DNA from 3 places in the Streptomyces sp. NPDC096040 genome. Region 3 is predicted to be linked to each of the others. Evidence: riboswitches for the same ligand, from Rfam matches in the RefSeq annotation. Region 3 holds a riboswitch; each other region holds the start of a gene.
What was found. Region 3 has a riboswitch for cobalamin ahead of ABTY98_RS29125 (cobalamin biosynthesis protein). Riboswitches for the same ligand answer to the same signal wherever they lie in the genome.
Positions count from the first base shown of each region.

Region 1: linked by a shared signal. The riboswitch ahead of ABTY98_RS07045 (ribonucleoside-diphosphate reductase subunit alpha) and the one ahead of ABTY98_RS29125 (cobalamin biosynthesis protein) in region 3 are both predicted to bind cobalamin.
Region 2: linked by a shared signal. The riboswitch ahead of nicT (Nickel transporter NicT) and the one ahead of ABTY98_RS29125 (cobalamin biosynthesis protein) in region 3 are both predicted to bind cobalamin.

Region 1 covers NZ_JBEOTA010000004.1:331,006-338,128, forward strand. Annotated here, with positions in the region: gene ABTY98_RS07040 (ribonucleotide-diphosphate reductase subunit beta) at 1-270, opposite strand, end outside; gene ABTY98_RS07045 (ribonucleoside-diphosphate reductase subunit alpha) at 270-2,624, opposite strand; cobalamin riboswitch at 2,749-2,873, opposite strand; gene ABTY98_RS07050 (GNAT family N-acetyltransferase) at 2,878-3,432, opposite strand; gene mctP (monocarboxylate uptake permease MctP) at 3,527-5,155, opposite strand; gene ABTY98_RS07060 (DUF3311 domain-containing protein) at 5,152-5,421, opposite strand; gene ABTY98_RS07065 (GntR family transcriptional regulator) at 5,545-6,309, opposite strand; gene ABTY98_RS07070 (extracellular solute-binding protein) at 6,668-7,123, shown strand, end outside.
Region 2 covers NZ_JBEOTA010000018.1:150,018-157,140, forward strand. Annotated here, with positions in the region: gene ABTY98_RS25345 (COG4705 family protein) at 1-1,100, shown strand, start outside; gene ABTY98_RS25350 (transglycosylase domain-containing protein) at 1,657-3,870, shown strand; gene ABTY98_RS25355 (ArsR/SmtB family transcription factor) at 4,715-5,074, opposite strand; cobalamin riboswitch at 5,155-5,345, shown strand; gene nicT (Nickel transporter NicT) at 5,374-6,483, shown strand; gene ABTY98_RS25365 (hypothetical protein) at 6,567-6,782, opposite strand.
Region 3 covers NZ_JBEOTA010000023.1:100,298-107,420, reverse strand. Annotated here, with positions in the region: partial or broken gene ABTY98_RS29140 (lysozyme) at 1-555, shown strand, start outside; gene ABTY98_RS29135 (inorganic phosphate transporter) at 733-1,974, shown strand; gene ABTY98_RS29130 (hypothetical protein) at 1,994-2,221, shown strand; cobalamin riboswitch at 2,370-2,512, shown strand; gene ABTY98_RS29125 (cobalamin biosynthesis protein) at 2,611-3,561, shown strand; gene ABTY98_RS29120 (cobyric acid synthase) at 3,558-5,069, shown strand; gene cobN (cobaltochelatase subunit CobN) at 5,066-7,123, shown strand, end outside.

The sequences.
Region 1 (7,123 bases), on a different contig from region 3:
GTACAGCGTCAGCACCAGGTTGTTCGCCACGATCGAGTCGCCGGTCGCGAAGAAGGCGACGAGCCGGCCGATCAGGTGCTGCTCGGAGGGGCTGAGCTTGGCGAGGTCCGCGACGTCCGAGTGGAGGTCGACCTCCTCGACGGTCCAGGTGTTCTTGATGGCGTCCCGGTAGCGCTCGTAGAAGTCCGGGTAGCGCATGGGACGCAGAGTCAGCTCGAAGCCCGGGTCGAGCAGGTTTTTCGATGTGACAGCCTTGTTCTGGGTGGTCATTACTGGCAGGCCTCGCAGGACTCGGGGTTTTCCAGGGAGCAGGCGACGGCGTCCGTCGTCTGCTGTACGGGGACGGTCGCCCGGGCGGCGCGGGCGATCCGGGTCGCCGGGCGCGAGCGCAGGTAGTACGTCGTCTTCAGGCCCGATTTCCAGGCGTACGCGTACATCGAGGAGAGCTTGCCGATGGTCGGCGTCTCCAGGAACAGGTTCAGGGACTGGGCCTGGTCCAGGTACGGGGTGCGGGCGGCGGCCATGTCGATCAGGCCGCGCTGCGGGATCTCCCACGCCGTGCGGTACAGCGCCCGTACGTCCGCCGGGATCCACGCGAAGTCCTGCACCGAGCCGTTGGCCTCGCGCAGCGCCTCACGGGTGCGCGCGTCCCAGACGCCCAGGTCCTTGAGCTCCTGGACCAGGTAGGAGTTGACCTGGAGGAACTCACCGGACAGTGTCTCGCGCTTGAAGAGGTTGGAGACCTGCGGCTCGATGCACTCGTACACACCGGCGATCGAGGCGATGGTGGCCGTCGGCGCGATGGCGAGCAGGAGGCTGTTGCGCAGACCGGTCCTTGCGATCCGCGCGCGCAGCGCCGCCCAGCGCTCCGGCCAGGTGAACTCGACGCCGTAGTGGTCGGGGTGCAGCACACCCTGCGCGGTACGGGTCTTCTCCCAGGCCGGCAGCGGGCCGCCGCGCTCGGCGAGGCCGGCGGAGGCCTCGTACGCGGCGAGCATGATCCGCTCGGCGATCCGGGTGGAGAGCGCCTTGGCCTCGGGGGAGTCGAAGGGCAGCCGCAGCTTGAAGAAGACGTCCTGGAGGCCCATCGCGCCCAGGCCGACCGGCCGCCACTTGGCGTTGGACCGGCCCGCCTGCTCGGTCGGGTAGAAGTTGATGTCGACGACCCGGTCGAGGAAGGTGACGGCGGTGCGGACGGTGTCGTCCAGCCGCTCCCAGTCGAGGTCACCTGTCGATGTGTCGACGAACGCACCGAGATTGACGGACCCCAGGTTGCAGACGGCCGTCTCACCGTCGTCCGTGACCTCCAGGATCTCCGTGCAGAGGTTGGAGGAGTGGACGACATGGCCCGCGGTGGCCGTCTGGTTCGCGGTCCGGTTGGCCGCGTCCTTGAAGGTCATCCAGCCGTTGCCGGTCTGCGCGAGGGTGCGCATCATCCGGCCGTACAGGTCACGGGCCGGGATGGTCTTGCGCGCGAGGCCCTTCTCCTCTGCCGCGCGGTACGCGGCGTCGAACTCGTCACCCCACAGATCCACCAGCTCGGGCACGTCGGCGGGGGAGAAGAGCGACCACTGCCCGTCGGCGTTCACCCGGCGCATGAACTCGTCCGGGATCCAGTGCGCGAGGTTGAGGTTGTGGGTGCGGCGGGCGTCCTCACCGGTGTTGTCGCGCAGCTCCAGGAACTCCTCGATGTCGGAGTGCCAGGTCTCCAGGTAGACCGCGGCCGCGCCCTTGCGCCGGCCGCCCTGGTTCACCGCGGCCACCGAGGCGTCGAGGGTCTTCAGGAACGGCACGATGCCGTTGGAGTGCCCGTTGGTACCGCGGATCAGCGAACCGCGCGAGCGGATCCGGCTGTACGACAGGCCGATACCGCCGGCGTGCTTCGAGAGGCGGGCGACCTGGTGGTACCGGTCGTAGATGGAGTCCAGTTCGTCCTTCGGGGAGTCGAGGAGGTAGCAGGACGACATCTGGGGGTGCCGGGTGCCGGAGTTGAAGAGGGTGGGGGAGGACGGGAGGTAGTCGAGGCGGCTCATCAGCCCGTAGAGCGCGGCGACTTCGTCGACCGACCTGTGGGTGTCGTCCTCGGCGAGGCCGGCGGCGACGCGGAGCATGAAGTGCTGGGGGGTCTCGATGACCTTGCGGGTGATCGGGTGCCGGAGCAGGTAACGGCTGTGCAGCGTGCGCAGCCCGAAGTAGCCGAAGCGGTCGTCGGCGTCCGGGTCGACCAGGGCGTCCAGGCGGCCCGCGTGCAGGCGCGCGAACTCGGCGGTGCGGTCGGCGATGAGGCCCTCACGGTGACCGACGGCCACGGACTCGGTGAAGGACGTCACGCCCTGCGAGGCGGCCTCGCCGCGGATCGAGATCGTCAGCAGCCGGGCGGCGAGCCGGGAGTAGGCGGGGTCCTCGGAGATGAGGCCGGCGGCCGCCTCGGTGGCCAGCTCACGCAACTCCGACTCGTCGGCCCGCGCGGACCGGCCCCGCAGCGCGGCGGCGGCGACCCGGCCGGGGTCGGCGTCGGGGAGGTCGGCGGTCAGCCCGGTCAGGGTCCGCAGCAGCGCGGTGCCGGGACCGTCCTCGTCCACAGAGATGGTCGCTGAAGCCGGTTCGGCTGGCGCGATGGTCACGTGGGGCTCTCCCTCGCTCGGCACGGGGCCTGGCGGAGGGCAGGGAGCAGCCACGAGCGCACACACGCGTGCCGCGTCCCCGGCCCACTCCACGAGGCCCGGACGTCAGAACACCCGGGCCGGACGGCCGGGCGTGCTGTCGGCAGGTCCTCGGACTGACGCTTGTGCACAGATGTGCGCAAGTACACCGTTGCGGGACAGTTCCGGATTCGCACCGGATTCCCCTGCGGCGACAGCGAGCATGAGCATACATCTAGTGCCGCGCTGTCGCGGCACCCCCACATGTTGTGTCGTGGCGGTGCCGCAGCGTCAACTCATAGGTGAGGAGAGTGATGTCGTCCAGCTGCGGCAAGGGATTCCAGTCCCGCTCGGGTGTGCGGACGAAGCCGAGGCGTTCGTAGATGCGGTGGGCGGATCTCATGGTGCGCTGAGTCGACAGGACGACCTTCTCGCAGCCGTCGAGGGCCTGCGCGCGGTCGATACAGGCGCGGACGAGTGCCTCGCCGGCGCCATTTCCGCGGGCGGCCCGGTCGACGGCGAGCATCCGGATCTCGGCCTCTCCGGGGGCGGCGAGGTCGGCCATCGGGCCGGGGCCGGAGACGAACGTGACTCCGCCGAGGAGGGCGTTGCCGTTCACGGCGACGAGAACGGTGGCTGCGGCTGCCCGATTCGCGACGTCCTTGAGTTCGGTGAGATACGAGTCGCTCTCGCCGAAGTCCAGGAGGCCGTCCTGGAGGTAGGCCTGGGCTGTCAGCTCGCCGAGGGGGCCGTATTCGGTGGGGTGCGCTTCCCGGATCAGGATCGTCATGCGGGTGAGTGTGTACGACAGCGGGCCGCCGAGGGTGGGATTTCTCGGTGGCCCGCTGTGGGTTGTGCGTGGCTGGTCGCCGCCCCTGGTTTGTTCAGTGGGCGCCTTCTGCGACAGCCGGAGGAAGTTCGACCTCCACCCCCGGGTCGCCGGCGTCCGCCGTGTAGTCCTGTGCCTTTGTCTCGTCGACGCCCTCCGGAGCCTTCAGCGCCTTCAGGGCGAACGTCAGGACCACCGTCACCACCACGTTCATCACGAACGCCGTCAGGCCGATGTAGCCGATCTCGCCGAAGCCCGGGATCTCCTTGGCCGAGCCGCCGAAGTGCTTCTGGGTGGGCGAGGCCACCCCGTACGCCGCGACCGTGCCGTAGACCATGCCGACCGCCCAGCCCGCCAGCAGGGCCCAGCGGTGGAACCAGCGGGTGAACAGGCCGCCGACCAGGGCCGGGAAGGTCTGCAGGATCCAGATGCCGCCCAGCAGCTGGAAGTTGATGGCGACCGTCTTGTCCATGGTGAGGACGAAGACCAGCGCGCCGACCTTCACCAGCAGGGACACGAGCTTGGAGACCTGGGCCTCCTGCTTCGGTGTGGCGTCCGGCTTGATGAAGTCCCGGTAGATGTTGCGGGTGAAGAGGTTCGCGGCCGCGATGGACATGATGGCCGCCGGGACCAGGGCGCCGATGCCGATCGCCGCGAAGGCCACGCCCGCGAACCAGTCCGGGAACATGTTCTCGAACAACTGGGGGATCGCCAGCTGGCCGTTGGTGACCTTGACGCCGGCCGCGATCGCCATGAAGCCCAGCAGGGCGAGCAGGCCCAACATCAGGGAGTACAGCGGCAGGATCGTGGTGTTGCGGCGGATCACCTCACGGCTCCTGGAGGAGAGCGTCGCGGTGATCGAGTGCGGGTACATGAACAGGGCGAGCGCGGAGCCCAACGCCAGCGTGGCGTAGGTCCACTGGCCCGCCTCCGGTGGGGCGAGCGCGCCGCGCGGTTTGCCGGTCGCCGGGTTGACCTGGGCGAACGCGTCGCCGGCCTTGGCGAAGATGTCGTCGAAGCCGCCCAGCTTGATCGGGATGTAGATGATCGCAACAGCGATGACGATGTAGATCAGCGCGTCCTTCACGAACGCGATGAGCGCGGGCGCCCGCAGACCGGAGGAGTAGGTGTACGCCGCCAGGACGCCGAAGGCGATCAGCAGCGGGAGGTCCTTCACGAACCAGTTGGTGCCGTCGCTGCCGCCGACGCCCATGACGTCGAGGACGGCCTGGATGCCCACGAGCTGGAGCGCGATGTAGGGCATCGTCGCCAGGATGCCGGTCAGGGCGACGGCGAGCGAGAGGCCCTTGGAGCCGAAGCGGCCGCGCACGAAGTCCGAGGTCGTCACATAGCCGTGCTTGTGGGAGACCGACCACAGGCGGGGCAGGAACGTGAAGATCAGCGGGTAGACGAGGATCGTGTACGGCACCGCGAAGAAGCCGGCCGCGCCCGCCGCGTAGATCGCTGCCGGTACGGCGACGAAGGTGTACGCCGTGTAGAGGTCGCCGCCGAGCAGGAACCAGGTGACCCAGGTGCCGAACGACCGGCCGCCCAGGCCCCATTCGTCGAGGGAGTGCTCGTTCTCGGCCTTGCGCCAGCGCGCGGCCAGGAAGCCGATGACCGTGACGGCCAGGAAGAAGAAGATGAAGACGCCGAGCGCGACGCCGTTCACACCGTCCTTCACTTCTGCGCACCCCCGCTCGTGTTCCCGCTCTTGCGGGCACGCTGCTCCCGCTGCCACAGCTGGTACGCGGTCATCGTGAGCGCGGTGGAGATCAGCACCCACAGCATCTGGTACCAGTAGAAGAACGGGATCCCGATGAACGTCGGGTCCGTCTTGGCGTAGGAGCCCACCCACAGCATCGCCACGAAGGGCGCGACGAGGCAGACGGTGATGATCACGCGTATAGGTGTCACCACCGGGTGCCTCACTTCAGGTACATCCGACATACCGCGGCTCCGTCCCCTCACCGTGCGCCTGTGTAATGCGCAGGCAATCTAGGTCACGGTGTCACCGGAGCGGAAGTGGCCGTCCGTCTATCGGTATGTCGATTCTGTGAAGGGCGGTCCGCGTCAGTCCTGCGGTCGCTTGAGGCGGGCCACGAACTTGTAGCGGTCGCCGCGGTACACCGAGCGCACCCATTCCACCGGCTGGCCCTCGCGGTCCAGGGAGTGCCGGGAGAGCATCAGCATCGGCAGACCCACGTCGGTGCCGAGCAGGCCGGCCTCGCGCGGGGTCGCCAGCGAGGTCTCGATGGTCTCCTCGGCCTCGGCGAGATGGACGTCGTACACCTCGGCGAGTGCGGTGTAGAGGGAGGTGTACTTGACCAGGGAGCGGCGCAGGGCGGGGAAGCGCTTGGCGCTCAGATGGGTCGTCTCTATGGCCATGGGCTCGCCGTTGGCCATGCGCAGCCGCTCGATGCGCAGCACGCGCCCACCCGCCGTTATGTCGAGCAGGCCGGCGAGCCGGTCGTCGGCGGTGATGTAGCCGATGTCCAGCAGCTGCGAGGTCGGCTCCAGACCCTGGGCGCGCATGTCCTCGGTGTACGAGGTGAGCTGGAGCGCCTGGGAGACCTTCGGCTTGGCGACGAAGGTGCCCTTGCCCTGGATGCGTTCGAGCCGGCCCTCGACGACCAGCTCCTGGAGGGCCTGGCGGACGGTGGTGCGGGAGGTGTCGAACTCGGCGGCCAGCGTGCGCTCGGGCGGGACCGGGGTGCCGGGCGTCTGTGTCTCCGTCATTTCGAGGAGATGTTTCTTCAGGCGGTAGTACTTGGGCACACGCGCGGTACGGACGGCTGTCCCGCTCTCGTTCTCCGCACTGCTGACGTCGGTGCTCATGCTCCGCCTTCCCGGCTCCTGATCCGGCCACCTCGTGGCACGGCAGCGTACCGGGAGTTCCCCTGCACGCTGCGTGATCCCCTCTGTATACCGCCGCGGGCCCTTTTGGTCTAGTCCACCACTGGAGTGGTCTACCGGAATTGTCTCGTCCGCGCCTCGGATTTTCGAGGGCTTCTTACTTAAAGGTTCCTGCATATATAGGTCGCATAACGGCTGGTCGGAGCCCATTCGGCCCCCCTTGACAGGCCTGCTGGTCTGGGCCAGGCTTCCCGCACTGGTCTACACCATTGGTCCAGGTCCCGGCCCAACGCTCGCGCGGGGAGGCAGGGGGGTTTGTGGCATCCCTGAGGAGGGTGGCGTGAAGCGCAAGCTGATAGCCGCGATTGGTATCGCGGGCATGGTCGTCTCCATCGCGGCGTGTGGCAGTGACAACAAGGACGACAACAAGGCGCAGGGGGCGGACGCCAAGGAGCTGACCGTCTGGCTCACCGTGGACGCGCAGAACAACTGGCCCGACCTGGTGAAGGCCGCCGACGCGGCCGTGCAGAAGAAGCACCCCGGCATCAAGATCAAGCACGAGTACTACGGCTGGCCGGACAAGAACACCAAGCTGGACGCCGTCCTCGCCACGGACAAGGCCCCCGACGTGGTCGAGATGGGCAACACCGAGATGCTCGGCTACATGGTCAAGGGCGCCTTCGCCCCCGTCGAGACCTCCCAGTTCACCAATTCCGACCAGTGGCTCGACGGCCTCAAGGCCTCGGTGACCTACGACGGCAAGACCTACGGCGTGCCGTACTACGCCGGTGGCCGC
Region 2 (7,123 bases), on a different contig from region 3:
TTGGCCTGATCAACACGGCATTGATCTTCACCGCCGTGCTGGCGGGCGCCATGGGCTGGCAACTCACCACCAAACGGTACGTCCCGTTCGTGTACTGGCTCACCGTCGTGGTGGTGAGTGTGACCGGCACCCTCTACACAGACATCCTCACCGACAGCCAGGGCGTTCCCCTCGCGTTGAGCAGTAGCGTGTTCGCCGGCCTCCTGGCCGTTGTCTTCGGGATCTGGTACGCCCGCGAGCGGACCCTGTCGGTCCACACCATCACCACCCGTCCCCGTGAACTCTTCTACTGGCTCGCGGTCCTGGTCACTTTCGCCCTCGGCACCGCGACCGGCGACTGGACCCTGGAACTGACCGGCTGGACGCCAGGCGTCTCCGTGTTCCTGCCTCTCGGGCTGATCGTCGCGATCGTCCTCGGATGGCGCCTCGGCGCCAACGCGGTGCTCTCCTTCTGGCTCGCCTACATCCTCACCCGCCCGCTCGGTGCCAACCTCGGCGACTGGCTCGGCTCGCCCGGCGGCGACGGCGGCCTGGGCCTCGGTACTGCGATCACCAGCGTGATCTTCCTGGCCGCGATCCTCGCTACGGTCGTATATCTCACAATCAGCCGCAGCGATGTCATCGAGACCGGCGAACTCACCCACACCGCACGAGCGCTGAACCCGGCGCGTGAGCGGATCATGCTCGGTTACTACGCCGTCGTAGCGGTCGCAACTGCGGCGCTTCTCATCTGGGCACACCACCAGCCCCACGCGGCCGCGGCCAGCGAGGAGGACGCCCCCGCCCCTGTGACCGCCCATCTCACCCCGAAGCAGGCGACGTCGCCGTTCCCTCCGGCTGAGATCGCGAAGTTCCGCACGATCGCGGCTGACACCCTGGCAAAGCTCAATTCGGGCAACCAGTCAGCCGCGACCACCCGAGTGACCGACCTCGAGACCGCTTGGGACGACGACCAGTCCACCCTGGAGCCCAAGAGCGAGCAGTCCTGGCACTTCCTCGACAGCGAGATCGACCACGTCCTGACGGCGCTACGCGCCCCGAGCCCCGACAAGGCCACCGAGGTCAAGGAGCTCAACACCCTCCTCACCTCCCTCGGCTAGCCAACCACCGTGACGGACTGCCCCGACGCATCCCCGGCGCCGGGGCAGCCGACATTCCGAACCGGCCGGTATTCCGAACCGCACGCGGCACACGGATCGCCAGCAGCCGCGGCCGTCGGCACCGGAAGCCGCACAGGTCCGATACCGGGCTACGGCTCGTTCTTGGGTGGGCGGTTGCATGCGTTTTGCGAGTGCGACTTACTCTTACAACTTGTAGGAGCTGCCGGGGGGGCGTCAGCGTGTCCCGGTCAGGCCCCCATGGGGCATCCTGCGGGCGGTCTCGCGGCGATGGCGGGACCGTGTCCTTGGTTGAGGAGTGGCGAGAATGAGCGAACACCGGCGTCGATCGTCGGGGAGGGCCATACCGTCCGGCTCGGACGGTATGCCGGGTGGCGGCCGGGCCGCGGCACGCAGGGCCCAGGCCCGGGGCGGGCGTGCCCGCCGCGCGGCAGGCACGCGACGTGCGGACACCGGACGTCCGGGTCGGCGCGGCCTGATCGACTACCCGAGGGCGGGCAGACGTGGCCTGAGGCGGTGGCTGCCTTCGTGGAAGCTGGTGTCCGGCACCTTCCTGCTGTTCGTCAGCGGTTTGCTGGGCCTGTTCGGCTACGCCTACGCGACGACGACCATCCCCGGCGCGAACCCCAGTACGCAAGCCCAGAGCAACACCTACTACTGGTCGGACGGCTCGGTGATGGCCACCCAGGGGGCGACCAACCGGCAGAACGTCGATCTCGCCCAGGTCCCGAAACTGGTGCAGTGGGACTTCCTCGCCGCGGAGAACGCCACCTTCTACTCCGATCCGGGCGTCGACACGCAGGGCATGCTCCGCGCCGTCTACCACATGGCCACGGGCGGTGAGGTGCAGTCGGGGTCCACCATCACCCAGCAGTTCGTGAAGAACACCTACCTCAGCCAGGACCAGTCGGTCACCCGCAAGCTAAGGGAGATCATGATCTCCCTGAAGATCGGCGGGCAGATGTCCAAGCAGCAGATACTGCAGGGCTACCTCAACACCTGCTACTACGGCCGGGACGCCTACGGGATCGAAGCCGCGGCCCGTGCCTACTACCACGTGCATGCGTTCCAGCTGACCGTCAGCCAGGGCGCCTTCATCGCCGCCGCGGTCAACGAGCCGAGCCTGCTGATGCACGCCGACACCGATCCGCAGGCCAAGGCCCAGGCCGAGGCACGCTGGAAGTACGTGCTGGACCGGATGGCCAAGATCCACGAGATCACCGACGCCCAGGAACAGCGCTACCTGGCGTCAGGGTTTCCCACGCCCAAGCCGTACACGCCGTCGGCGGGAATGTCAGGGCAGACCGGTTACCTGGTGCAGACCGCGGAGAAATACGTCGAAGCCCACACCTCCCTCACGGACCAGCAACTGGGCCGCGGCGGATACCAGATCTACACCACCTTCGACAAGAAGAAGGTGAACGCCCTGTCGACGTCCGTCGCGGCGATGGAGCGGAAACACCTTGACCCGCGGCAACGCTCGGCCGACAAGGACGTCCAGGTCGGCGCGGCATCGATCGATCCGTCCACCGGCGCGATCGTGGCGCTGTACGGCGGGGCCGGCTGGAACAAGGGTCACTGGACGGACAACGCGGACGCGACCGGTGTGCCGGTCGGCTCCACCTTCAAACCCGTCGACCTGGCCGCCGCTCTCGATCACGGCGCCGTCCTCTCCCCTGGGCAGCCGCCCGCACCGATCACCCCGGACTCGAAGTTCGACGGTGACGACGGCATCACCATCAAGAACCAGCAAGGCCAGGAGCTGCCGGACTCGAACGACCCCACGGGGCTCCTGCACCAGCGCAACGACGTGTCCACCAAGTGGGGTTACATCACTTTGCGCAAGGCGATGGAGCAGTCGGTCAACACTCCCTACGTCCAGCTCGGCGAATATGTCGGCTACGACAACGTGGAGGCTGAGGCCCTGAAAGCGGGGCTCCCGCGCACGAGCCTGCAGTACGACACCCCGGGCTTCTACATCGGTACCTCCACACCGTCGGCGATCCGTATGGCGGACGCGTACGCCACTTTCGACGACGGCGGGGTCCAGCACGAGCCGTACTCGGTGACCAAGGTCGTCGCCGACGGCCGGCAGTTGCCCGGCTTCGGCGAGCACAAGGGCACCACGGCCATGTCCGCCTCTACCGCCGACACCGTCACCGACGTCCTGCGAGACGTCGTCAAGAACGGCACCGGTACCAACGCCCAGGCCCTGGGTCGCCCGGCGGCCGGCAAGACCGGTACCACCGACGACTACAAGTCCGCCTGGTTCATCGGCTACACCCCGCAGCTGACCACGGCTGTGAGCATGTTCAAGGAGAACCCGAAGAACGCCGGCCTCCAGTCGATGCAGGGTGTCGGTGGCTACGCCAAGGTCTTCGGCGCCGACATGCCCACCGAGGTGTGGACCGGCTACATGACCGCCGCCCTCCAGGGACAACCCGTCCAGCAGTTCCCGCCCGCACCCCAACTGGGCCAGAGCACGGACGAATACGGCGCACCCTCGCCCACACCCTCCGCCACCGCATCCCAGAGCACGCCCACGGTCACCCCGACCCCAACGGCCAGCCCGACCCCCACCGCACCGTGCAGAGGGCATGGGAAGCACTGCGTCAGCCCAAGTCCGACCGATACCGCCGGTACCACCGCTGGTACGGGCGGCGGGCTGCTCGGCGGCACAACCGGCGGTAACCCCTCACCCTCACCGGCGACCAGCTCGCCGACCCCGACCCGCACCCGCGGAGGTCCTTGAGCCGCGTCACGGCGGCCCGTGGGTTGCCCAACCTGTCGGCGTGCCGCAGCAGGGGGTGGGTCCTCGGCACCCAGGTGCCCGCCACCAGGCGACGCCCACGGGCTTCAGGAACAGGTCTCCACCGGGCCGCTTCGGGTGCGGGGACGGCTCCGGAGCCCGTGGCCGCCCCGCCTCCGTGCGGGCGGCCATCGCGCCAACCACGGTAGCGGCGAGCACCGTTCGTTGACCTTGGCGGTCGGCACGCGGGCGACGCCTGCCGGTGCTTCGTCAGAGTTGGCGCAGGTCTGCCGCAGACACTGCTTGCAGGCAGACCTGCGCCGCGGTGGGTGCAGACACGGCGACGCGGAAGTGTCATCCGGGACGAGTGACCTTGCGGTTGGGGAAGACCGGCCGAAGCGGCGCGCGTTTCATTCTCCCCAATCTCCCCAGTGGCTTGAGCGGGGCTTCTGGCAGTCGCGTCCGCTCGCGTGAGTCTCCGGCCTGAGGCCTCGACCGCTCGAACGTCAACGGACGCCCGTCCACAACGGACGTGCGCAGCAGTTGGGAAAGCTGCTCGGCATCATGCCCGGTCACGCTCGTCCGGTCGACAGCCTCCTGGGCGCGGGCCGCTTCGTTGGCCAGTTTCTCCTCACGAGCCTTCCGCTTGGCCTCGGCCTCGGCGGCCTTCCGGGCCTTCTCCCGTTCTCCGGCCTGCCGCGCGGCTTCCCGCGCGTGAGAATCGTTCCCGCCCGCCACTGTTTGCCCCCGCCGCAGCGCGTGATCGTCAGTCCGGAGCGCTCCGCAGCATCCCGCACCAGGTCGACGGCTTCAGCGGGCACTTGTCGAAGGCGTCCGCCCTCACCGCTCAGTCCGTGCCGGTGGCGCAGTGCTTCAAGAGGTCGGCGACGAGTGGGTCGACGACTCGGTAGCGCACCACCCGCCCCTCCTTCTCGCCCGCCACGGCACCGGCGGCGCGCAGCAGGCGCAGGGCCTGTGAGACGGCCGGGTCGTTCATGCCGGTCGCGACGGCCAAGTCGGAGACGGCAAGGGGTCCTGCCTGGTGCAGGGCCAGCAGAAGGGCGAGGCGTCCCGGGTCGGAGAGCAGGGAGAAGCGGTCGGCCCAGGTGCGGACACGGGCGGGTTCGCCGATGGCGGCGATGGCGTCGCACACCCGGTGGCCGTCGATGATGCGGCGGTCTGCGCGGGCCGCCGGGACGAGATGCATGGGTTCATCCTCGCAGGCGCCCGTATGTGATCTTGCATACCTGCGCACCTATGCAGCTATGCAGGAGAGCACCGAGCCCCCTACGGTGGGCAGGCCGTGGTGTTCGGGAAGCCGGTGTGAAGCCGGCGCGGCCCTCGCCACTGTGAATCGGGGAGTTCCCCGCCCAAGTCCCGGAAGGGACAGCCACTGGCCGTCGTACGGCGGCCGGGAAGGCGGGCGCGGGAGTGCACGACCCGTAAGCCAGGAGACCGGCCACGGCATCTCACGAGTTGATCCACGAGGTGCTGGAGCGTGACCGGATGACCCTGCCCAAGACATCCCTGCCCGAGATCAGGCCCTCAGCGTTCCGCTGGCGGCGCGAGGACACCGTCAAGACGATCGGGCTGATGGCGGTGATCGCCGCCCTGCATGCCGCCGCCTTCGGCATTCTGTTCCTTCTCGTCGTCCCCGAGCACTACGAGGTCGGGTCCAAGGCGTTCGGCATCGGGCTCGGCGTCACCGCCTACACCCTCGGCATGCGGCACGCCTTCGACGCCGACCACATCGCCGCGATCGACAACACCACCCGCAAGCTGATGGCCGACGGCAAACGGCCGGTGTCGGTGGGGTTCTGGTTCGCGCTCGGGCACTCCAGCGTAGTGGTCGCGATGGCCGCGCTGGTGGCGGGCGGTGCCCAGCTCGCGGGCACGCTCATGAACGACGACTCCCGCACCCACCAGACGCTCGGCATCATCGGTACGACCGTTTCCGGGTCCTTCCTCTACATCATCGCCGCCCTCAACCTCGTGGCCCTGCTGGGCATCCTGAAGGTGTTCCGGGCGATGCGGGTCGGGACGTACGACGAGGCGGAACTCGAACAGCACCTGGATTCCCGCGGGTTCATGAACCGCATCCTCGGACGGCTCACCAAGTCCATCACCCGCCCAGGCCAGATGTACCCCCTCGGCTTCCTCTTCGGCCTCGGCTTCGACACCGCCACCGAGGTCACGCTGATGGTGATGGCCGGCTCGGGCGCGGCGGCGGGCCTGCCCTGGTACGCGGTCCTCAGCCTGCCGCTCCTCTTCGCCGCCGGCATGAGCCTGTTCGACACCCTCGACGGCACCTTCATGAACTTCGCCTACCAGTGGGCCTTCTCGAACCCGGTCCGCAAGGTCTTCTACAACCTCGCCATCACCGGCCTGTCCATCGCTGTCGCCTTCTTCATCGGCACGATCGAGCTCGTCGGTGTCCTGCACGACAAGTTGGATTTGAGCGACGCGGTCACGGGCTGGATCTCCGGCCTCGACCTGGGCAACGTCGGCTACGTCATCGTCGGCCTGTTCATGGTCGTGTGGGTGGCGGCGGTGGCGTACTGGAAGTTGGCGAAGGTCGAACAGCGGTGGGCGGCCCGTCGGGTCGAGGGCGGCTGACATTCCGCGACCGAACCGCCGGCGGGCCGGGAAGCCTCGACGCTTCCCGGCCCGCCGTGCCTCCCGTGCCCCAGGCGTACGTCTCAGGGCTGGGCGATGCCGTCCAGCTTGCCCGCCTTGGCGTCGGAGACCAGGTTGGAGAACTGGTCGAAGCTCATCTGGACGCGCTGGCCGAAGTCGTCGGTCAGGACGATCCGCTGTTCGGCGGGGGCTTTCGGATCGACGAAGAGCTGGGGACAGCCGCAGTCGCACTCGCCGCAGAATGTCGCGACGGGTTCCAGTCCGTTGGTGTCGGTCATGGTGCTCCACCTCCGTGGGCGTGGGACAGCGAGGCGCCGGCGGCCGGCGGTCGCGGGGCTGCTCGGGAGATACCCCGCCTGCGCCGGATGGACGCGCGCCCTCGGTGCGTGCGGAGGTGCGACAGGTCGCGGCGTGCGCTTGTGCGCCCTCGGCGCTTCCGCTGCTTCGATTCCGCCGCAAGAGCCGGGAACTGAACGGTGCCCGCATCCGACTCGTATGGAGGAGGCAGGTTGACCGGGTAGGACGCGGGCGGTGGTGTCGAGTTCGCCGGGTACCACCAGGAAGTCGGAGGTGTTGTGAAGATCAGCACCCGGGTACGACCGCCCCCGGTTCGAGGAGG
Region 3 (7,123 bases):
GTCTACATCAAGGCGACCGAGTCCACCACCTACCGCAACCCGTACTTCGGCCGGCAGTACAACGGTTCACGCAAGGCCGGAATCATGCGGGGCGCGTACCACTTCGCCCTGCCGGACAGGTTGTCGGGCGACCGGCAGGCCGCGTACTTCGTAAGCCACGGCGGCGCCTGGGCCGCGGACGGCTGGACGCTGCCGCCCGCGCTCGACGTCGAGTACAACCCGTACGACAAGAAGCACAGGTGCTACGGGCTGAGCCACTCCAAGATGGTCAAGTGGATCAAGTCCTTCAGTGCCGAGCTGGAGCGGGAGACCGGTCAGCGGCCGGTGATCTACACGACCACCCACTGGTGGGACCTCCGCACGGGCGGCAGCAGCGCCTTCGCCGCGGACAACGCCCTGTGGATCGCCCGCCACGGCTCGGCGGACGCGGGAGCACTGCCGACGGGATGGTCGCACTGGACCTGCTGGCAGTACGACGACAGCGGCAGTCTGCCGGGTGACCAGAATCTCTTCAACGGGTCGGCGAGCCGGCTGAAGGCGTTCGCCAGGGGCTCCTGGCCAAGGAACGACCGGGCCGCCGGACCGGAAACGGGACGGCGGCTTCGCCCACTCCCGCGCACGGATACCCCGAAGTCGATCTCAGACACCACGGAGACCACCCCAGTTCATCTTCCGTTCATTCAGGTTGCCTACGGTCCAACAGCCGATGACCCCTGAAGATTGCCTGGGTAAATGGAAAGCTTCTCGCTGATCCTCGCGATTGTGGTGGTGACCGCACTCGCGTTTGATTTCACGAACGGTTTCCACGACACCGCCAACGCGATGGCCACGACCATCTCGACCGGCGCGCTCAAGCCCAAGATCGCGGTGGCCATGTCCGCCGCGCTCAACCTGGTCGGCGCCTTCCTCTCCGTGGAGGTCGCCAACACGATCTCCAAGGGCCTGGTCGACGAGAACGGCATCCGCCCCGAGGTCATCTTCGCCGCCCTCGTCGGCGCGATCCTCTGGAACCTGGTGACCTGGCTGGTGGGCCTGCCCTCCAGTTCCTCGCACGCCCTGATGGGCGGCCTGATCGGCGCCACCGTCGCCTCCGCCGGTTTCGGCGCGGTCCACGGCGACGTCCTGGTCACCAAGGTCCTGCTCCCGGCGGTCGCCGCCCCCGTGGTCGCGGGCATCGCGGCGATGCTCTCCACCCGCCTCTCCTACACGCTCTCCCGGAACGCCGAGGACGAGGCCACCCGCAAGGGCTACCGCGCCGGCCAGATCGCCTCCGCCGGCCTGGTCTCACTCGCGCACGGCACCAACGACGCGCAGAAGACGATGGGCATCATCACCCTCGCGCTGATCGCGGGCGGTGCCGTCGCGCCCGGCTCGAACCCTCCCACCTGGGTCATCCTCTCCGCCGGCCTGGCAATCGCGCTCGGCACCTACATCGGCGGCTGGCGCATCATCCGCACCATGGGCAAGGGCCTGACCGACCTCCAGCCACAGCAGGGCTTCGCCGCCCAGACCAGCGCGGCCACCGCCATCCTGGCCTCCTCCCACCTCGGCTTCTCCCTCTCCACCACGCACGTCGTCTCCGGTTCCGTGATGGGCGCGGGCCTCGGCCGCAAGGGCGGCACGGTCCGCTGGTCCACCGCGACCCGCATGGTCGTCGCCTGGGTGCTCACCCTCCCCGCGGCCGCGGTCGTCGGCGCGCTCGCCGAGTCCGTGACGGACCTCGGCGACTGGGGCACGGCGGTCGTCGCCGTCTTCCTCGTCGCCTCCAGCGCCGCGATCTGGAAGCTCTCCCGCCGCGAGGTGGTGGACAGCGCCAACGTCAACGACACCGACGGCACGGAGCCGGCCGGCGTGGTGACCACGGCGATCGCCGCCGTGACCCCGCCGCCCGCGGGCACGGTGACCGACGACCTCACCGCCACGATCCCGTCCCCCGCCCCGGCCGCCGCCACCGACCCGGCCGCGACCGTCTGACCCCCGAGGAAGAACCGACATGAACATCGACTGGGCAGCCATCGGCTCCGTCTTCGGCGTCAGCCTCGTGGTCACCGTGGGCATGGTGGCTCTCTTCACCCTCGGCATCAAGGGCCTCTCCGCCCGCGAACGCGCCACGGCCCAGGGCAACTCGGCGGCCCTGGCCGTGACCACCGCCTACCTGTGCTTCGCGGCCTGCGCGGCCGTCGTGGCGTACGGCATCCATCTGATCGTGGCCAAGGCCTGACCGCGGCCGAAGCCTGAACGCGAGGCCGGCAAAGGCTCCTCCCCGAATCCGCTCGGGAGGAGCCTTCGGCATGCCCCACGGGCCCCGCTGGACCACCGGTGTGGGCCTTCCCACACAGTCCCCTCGCAGGTCAACGGCAAGTTGACGGGTCTTCCGGGAGCGTGGTGGACTTCCGGAGCCAAGTACGGCGGCAAGAGAGGAAGCCGGTGTGAATCCGGCGCGGTCCCGCCACTGTCACCGGGGTAGCAGTCCCCGGGAGCCAGGAACTCTCACCGCCGGTCTCGTCGAACCAGGGCGTGGACACCCTGAGTGAGGACCTATCGCCATGCGCGGCTGCCGACCGAGGTTGAGTACCCGACCCGTCCCCGACTCTTCGGCCGGCTGAGCCGATGGGTGCCGGTCGCGTCTTCGCGTACGGCGCCGCCGCCGGCCTTCTCGGTGATCTGCTGTTCGGCGATCCGCGCCGGGGGCATCCGGTCGCCGCGTTCGGGCGGACGGCCGGGACCGTGGAACGGCTGCTGTGGCGGGACCACCGCGGGTGGGGCGCCCTGCACACCGCGGTGTGCGCCGGCGGTGCCGTGACCCTGGGCGCCACCGCCCAGCGGCTCGTACGACCCTCCACCGCCGCTTCCGTCGCGCTCACCGCGACCGCCACCTGGGCCGTCGTCGGGGGCACTTCACTCGCCCGCGAGGCCGGCGCCATCGGGCGTGCCCTGGAGGCGGGCGATGTGGAGGCGGCGCGCGCCCGGCTGCCGCATCTGTGCGGGCGGGATCCGCAGTCCCTGGACGCCGACGGGATCGCCCGGGCGGTCGTGGAGTCCGTCGCCGAGAACACGAGCGACGCGGTCGTGGGTGCGCTGGTGTGGGGCGCCGTGGGCGGGGTGCCGGGGCTGCTCGGGTTCCGGGCCGTCAACACCCTGGACGCCATGGTGGGCCACAAGTCGGCCCGTTACCGGCGCTACGGGTGGGCTTCGGCGCGACTGGACGACGTGGCGGGGTGGCCGGGGGCACGGCTCACCGCCGTACTGGCCGCCGTCGCCGGAGGTGACGGCCGGGGGGCCGTACGGACCTGGCGGGCCGATGCGGCGAAGCACCCGAGCCCCAACGCCGGGCCGGTGGAAGCGTCGTTCGCGGGGGCGCTGGGGGTACGGCTCGGCGGGACGCTGTCGTACGGCGGGCGGATCGAGCATCGGCCCGTGCTGAACCGGGAGGGGCGTGCCGTGGAGGTCCGCGACATCTACCGGGCCGTGCGGTTGTCACGGCGGGTCGGATGGCTGGCGTTGGGGGTCGGCGCGGCCGGGTCCCTGCTGCTGGCGTCGCTTTCGGGAAGGACGTCATGAACGGCGGAGGTCTCCTCGTAGCCGGTACCACCTCCGATGCCGGCAAGAGTGTGGTCACCGCCGGTATCTGCCGGTGGCTGGCGCGGCAGGGCGTCGAGGTCGCGCCGTTCAAGGCGCAGAACATGTCCCTCAACTCCTTCGTCACACGCGAGGGCGCCGAGATCGGGCGGGCGCAGGCCATGCAGGCGCAGGCCTGCCGGGTCGAGCCGACCGCGCTGATGAACCCCGTGCTGCTCAAGCCTGGCGGCGAGCAGAGCAGTCAGGTCGTGCTGCTCGGGAAGCCGGTCGGTGAGCTGAGTGCCCGCGGATACCACGGCGGGCGGCAGCAGAAGCTGCTCGGGACCGTGCTCGACTGTCTCGCCGAGTTGCGGGGCACGTATGACGCGGTGATCTGTGAGGGGGCGGGCAGTCCGGCGGAGATCAATCTGCGCCGGACCGACATCGTGAACATGGGGATCGCGCGCAACGCGCGGATGCCCGTGCTCGTCGTCGGCGACATCGACCGCGGGGGCGTGTTCGCCTCCTTCTTCGGTACCGTCGCCCTCCTGTCGCCGGAGGACCAGGCTCTCGTCGCCGGGTTCCTCGTCAACAAGTTCCGGGGCGATGTCTCCCTGCTGGAGCCCGGCCTCGACATGCTCCACGGGCTCACCGGGCGGCACACCTACGGCGTCCTGCCGTTCCGGCACGGCCTCGGGATCGACGAGGAGGACGGGCTCCGTGTCTCGCTGCGCGGCACCGTCCGCGAGTCGAACGTCGCCCCGCCCGTCGGCGCGGACGTGCTGCGGGTCGCCGTCTGTGCCATCCCCCTGATGTCCAACTTCACGGACGTGGACGCGCTGGCCGCGGAACCGGGTGTCGTGGTGCGGTTCGTGGACCGGCCCGAGGAACTGGCCGACGCCGATCTCGTCGTGGTCCCGGGAACCCGGGGGACGGTCCGGGCCCTGGAATGGCTGCGGGAGCGGGGGCTGGCGGACGCGCTGCGGCGCAGGGCCGCCGAGCAGCGACCCGTGCTCGGCGTCTGCGGTGGCTTCCAGGTCCTCGGGGAGCACATCGAGGACGACGTCGAGAGCCGGCGCGGGCAGGTGGCCGGCCTCGGGGTGCTGCCCGTACGGGTGCGGTTCGCCCGGGAGAAGACCCTCACCCGGCCCGTCGGGGAGGCCCTCGGCGAGCGGGTCGAGGGGTACGAGATCCATCACGGGGTCGCCGAGGTGACCGGAGGCGAGCCCTTCCTGGACGGCTGCCGGGTCGGGCAGACCTGGGGCACCCACTGGCACGGCTCCCTGGAGTCGGACGGTTTCCGCCGGGCCTTTCTGCGCGAGGTGGCGGCCGCCGCGGGCCGCCGGTTCGTGCCGGCCCCCGACACCTCGTTCGCCGCGCTGCGCGAGGAGCAGCTCGACCGGCTCGGCGACCTGATCGAACAGCACGCGGACACCGACGCGCTCTGGCGGCTCATCGAGTCGGGCGCGCCGCAAGGACTGCCTTTCATCCCACCGGGAGCGCCCGCATGAGCACTGTGTTGTTGTTGTCGACCGCCGACACCGATCTGCTGGCGGCCCGGGCCGCTGCCGGTGCGGACTACCGGATCGGCAATCCGACGCGCGTCGACGTCGCGGAGGAGCTGCCCGCGCTGATCGAGGGCGCGGACATCGCCGTCGTACGGCTGCTGGGCGGCAAACGGGCCTGGGAGGACGGGCTCGCCGTGCTCCGGGCGTCCGGTGTGCCGACCGTGCTTCTTGGCGGCGAGGCAGTGCCGGACGCCGAGTTGATGGCCGAGTCGTCGGTACCGGCGGGTGTGGTCGCGGAAGCGCTGCGCTATCTCGTCGAGGGCGGGCCCGCGAACCTGCTGGAGCTGTCCCGGTTCCTGTCGGACACCGTGCTGCTGACCGGCGAGGGGTTCGCCGAGCCGCAGAAGATGCCCGAGTTCGGGGTGCACGGCTCCTACGAGATCCGGGAAGGCCGCCCCACGGTCGGGGTGCTCTTCTACCGGGCCCATGAACTGAGCGGCAACACCGCCTTCGTGGACACCCTGTGCGACGCGATCGAGGCGCGTGGCGCCAACGCCCTTCCGGTGTACTGCGGTTCGCTGCGTGGGGCGGACGCCGGGCTGTACGAGATCCTCGCCGGGGCCGACGCGCTGGTCGCCACCGTGCTGGCCGCCGGCGGCACCCACGCCTCGCAGGCCTCGGCCGGCGGTGACGAGGAGGCCTGGGACGTCGGGGCGCTCGCCGATCTGAACGTCCCGGTGCTGCAAGGCCTCTGCCTGACCTCCTCCCGGCAGGCCTGGGGCGAGTCCGACGCCGCCCTCTCCCCCATGGACGCGGCGATGCAGGTCGCCATCCCGGAGTTCGACGGCCGTCTGGTCACCGTGCCGTTCTCCTTCAAGGAGCAGGGCCCGGACGATGTCCCGGTGTACGTCGCCGATCCCGAGCGGGCCGGGCGCGTCGCCGGGATCGCCGTACGGCACGCCCGGTTGAAGCACAAGCCGAACGGGGAGAAGCGTGTCGCGCTGGTCTTCACCGCGTATCCGACCAAGCACTCGCGGGTCGGCAACGCGGTCGGTCTGGACACACCGGCGTCGGCGGTGCGGGTCCTTGACGCCCTCAAGGCGGCCGGCTACGGCGTCACCGAATACCCCGCCGACGGCGACGAGTTGATCCATCGCCTGATCGCGGCCGGCGGGCACGACGTGGAGTGGCTGACCGAGGAGCAGCTGGCCGTCGCGCCCGCACGGGTGCCGCTCGCTGACTACCGGGCGTGGTTCGAGAAGCTCGACCCGGAGCTGCGGGACGCGATGACTCAGGCGTGGGGCGAGCCGCCGGGCTCCCTCTACGTCGACGGGGAGGACATCGTCCTCGCCTCCCTCCGGTTCGGGAACGTCGTGGTGATGATCCAGCCGCCACGCGGCTTCGGCGAGAACCCGATCGCGATCTACCACGACCCGGACATGCCGCCGTCGCATCACTACATGGCCGCCTATCGGTGGCTGGAAAACAGCTTCGGCGCGGACGCGATCGTGCACATGGGCAAGCACGGCACGATGGAGTGGCTGCCCGGCAAGGGGCTCGGGCTGAGCGCCGGCTGTGCGCCGGACGCGGTCCTCGGTGACCTCCCCCTGATCTACCCGTTCATCGTCAACGACCCCGGCGAGGGCACCCAGGCCAAGCGGCGCGGGCACGCCACCGTCGTCGATCATCTGGTTCCGCCGATGGCCCGGGCCGACACCTACGGCGACCTGGCCAAGCTGGAGCAGCTGCTCGACGAGTACGCGCTGGTCTCCGACCTGGACCCGGCGAAGGCGCCGGCCGTGCGGGCGCAGATCTGGACGCTGGTCAAGGCGGCCGAGCTGCATCACGACCTGCATGTGGACGACCAGCCGGACGACGCCGACTTCGACGAGTTCGTGATGCACATCGACGGCTACCTGTGCGAGATCAAGGACGTGCAGATCCGCGACGGCCTGCACATTCTCGGCGGCGGGCCGGTCGGCGAGGCACGGGTGAACCTGGTGCTCGCCGTGCTGCGGGCCTCGCAGGTGTGGGGCGGCCAGGCCAACGCGCTGCCG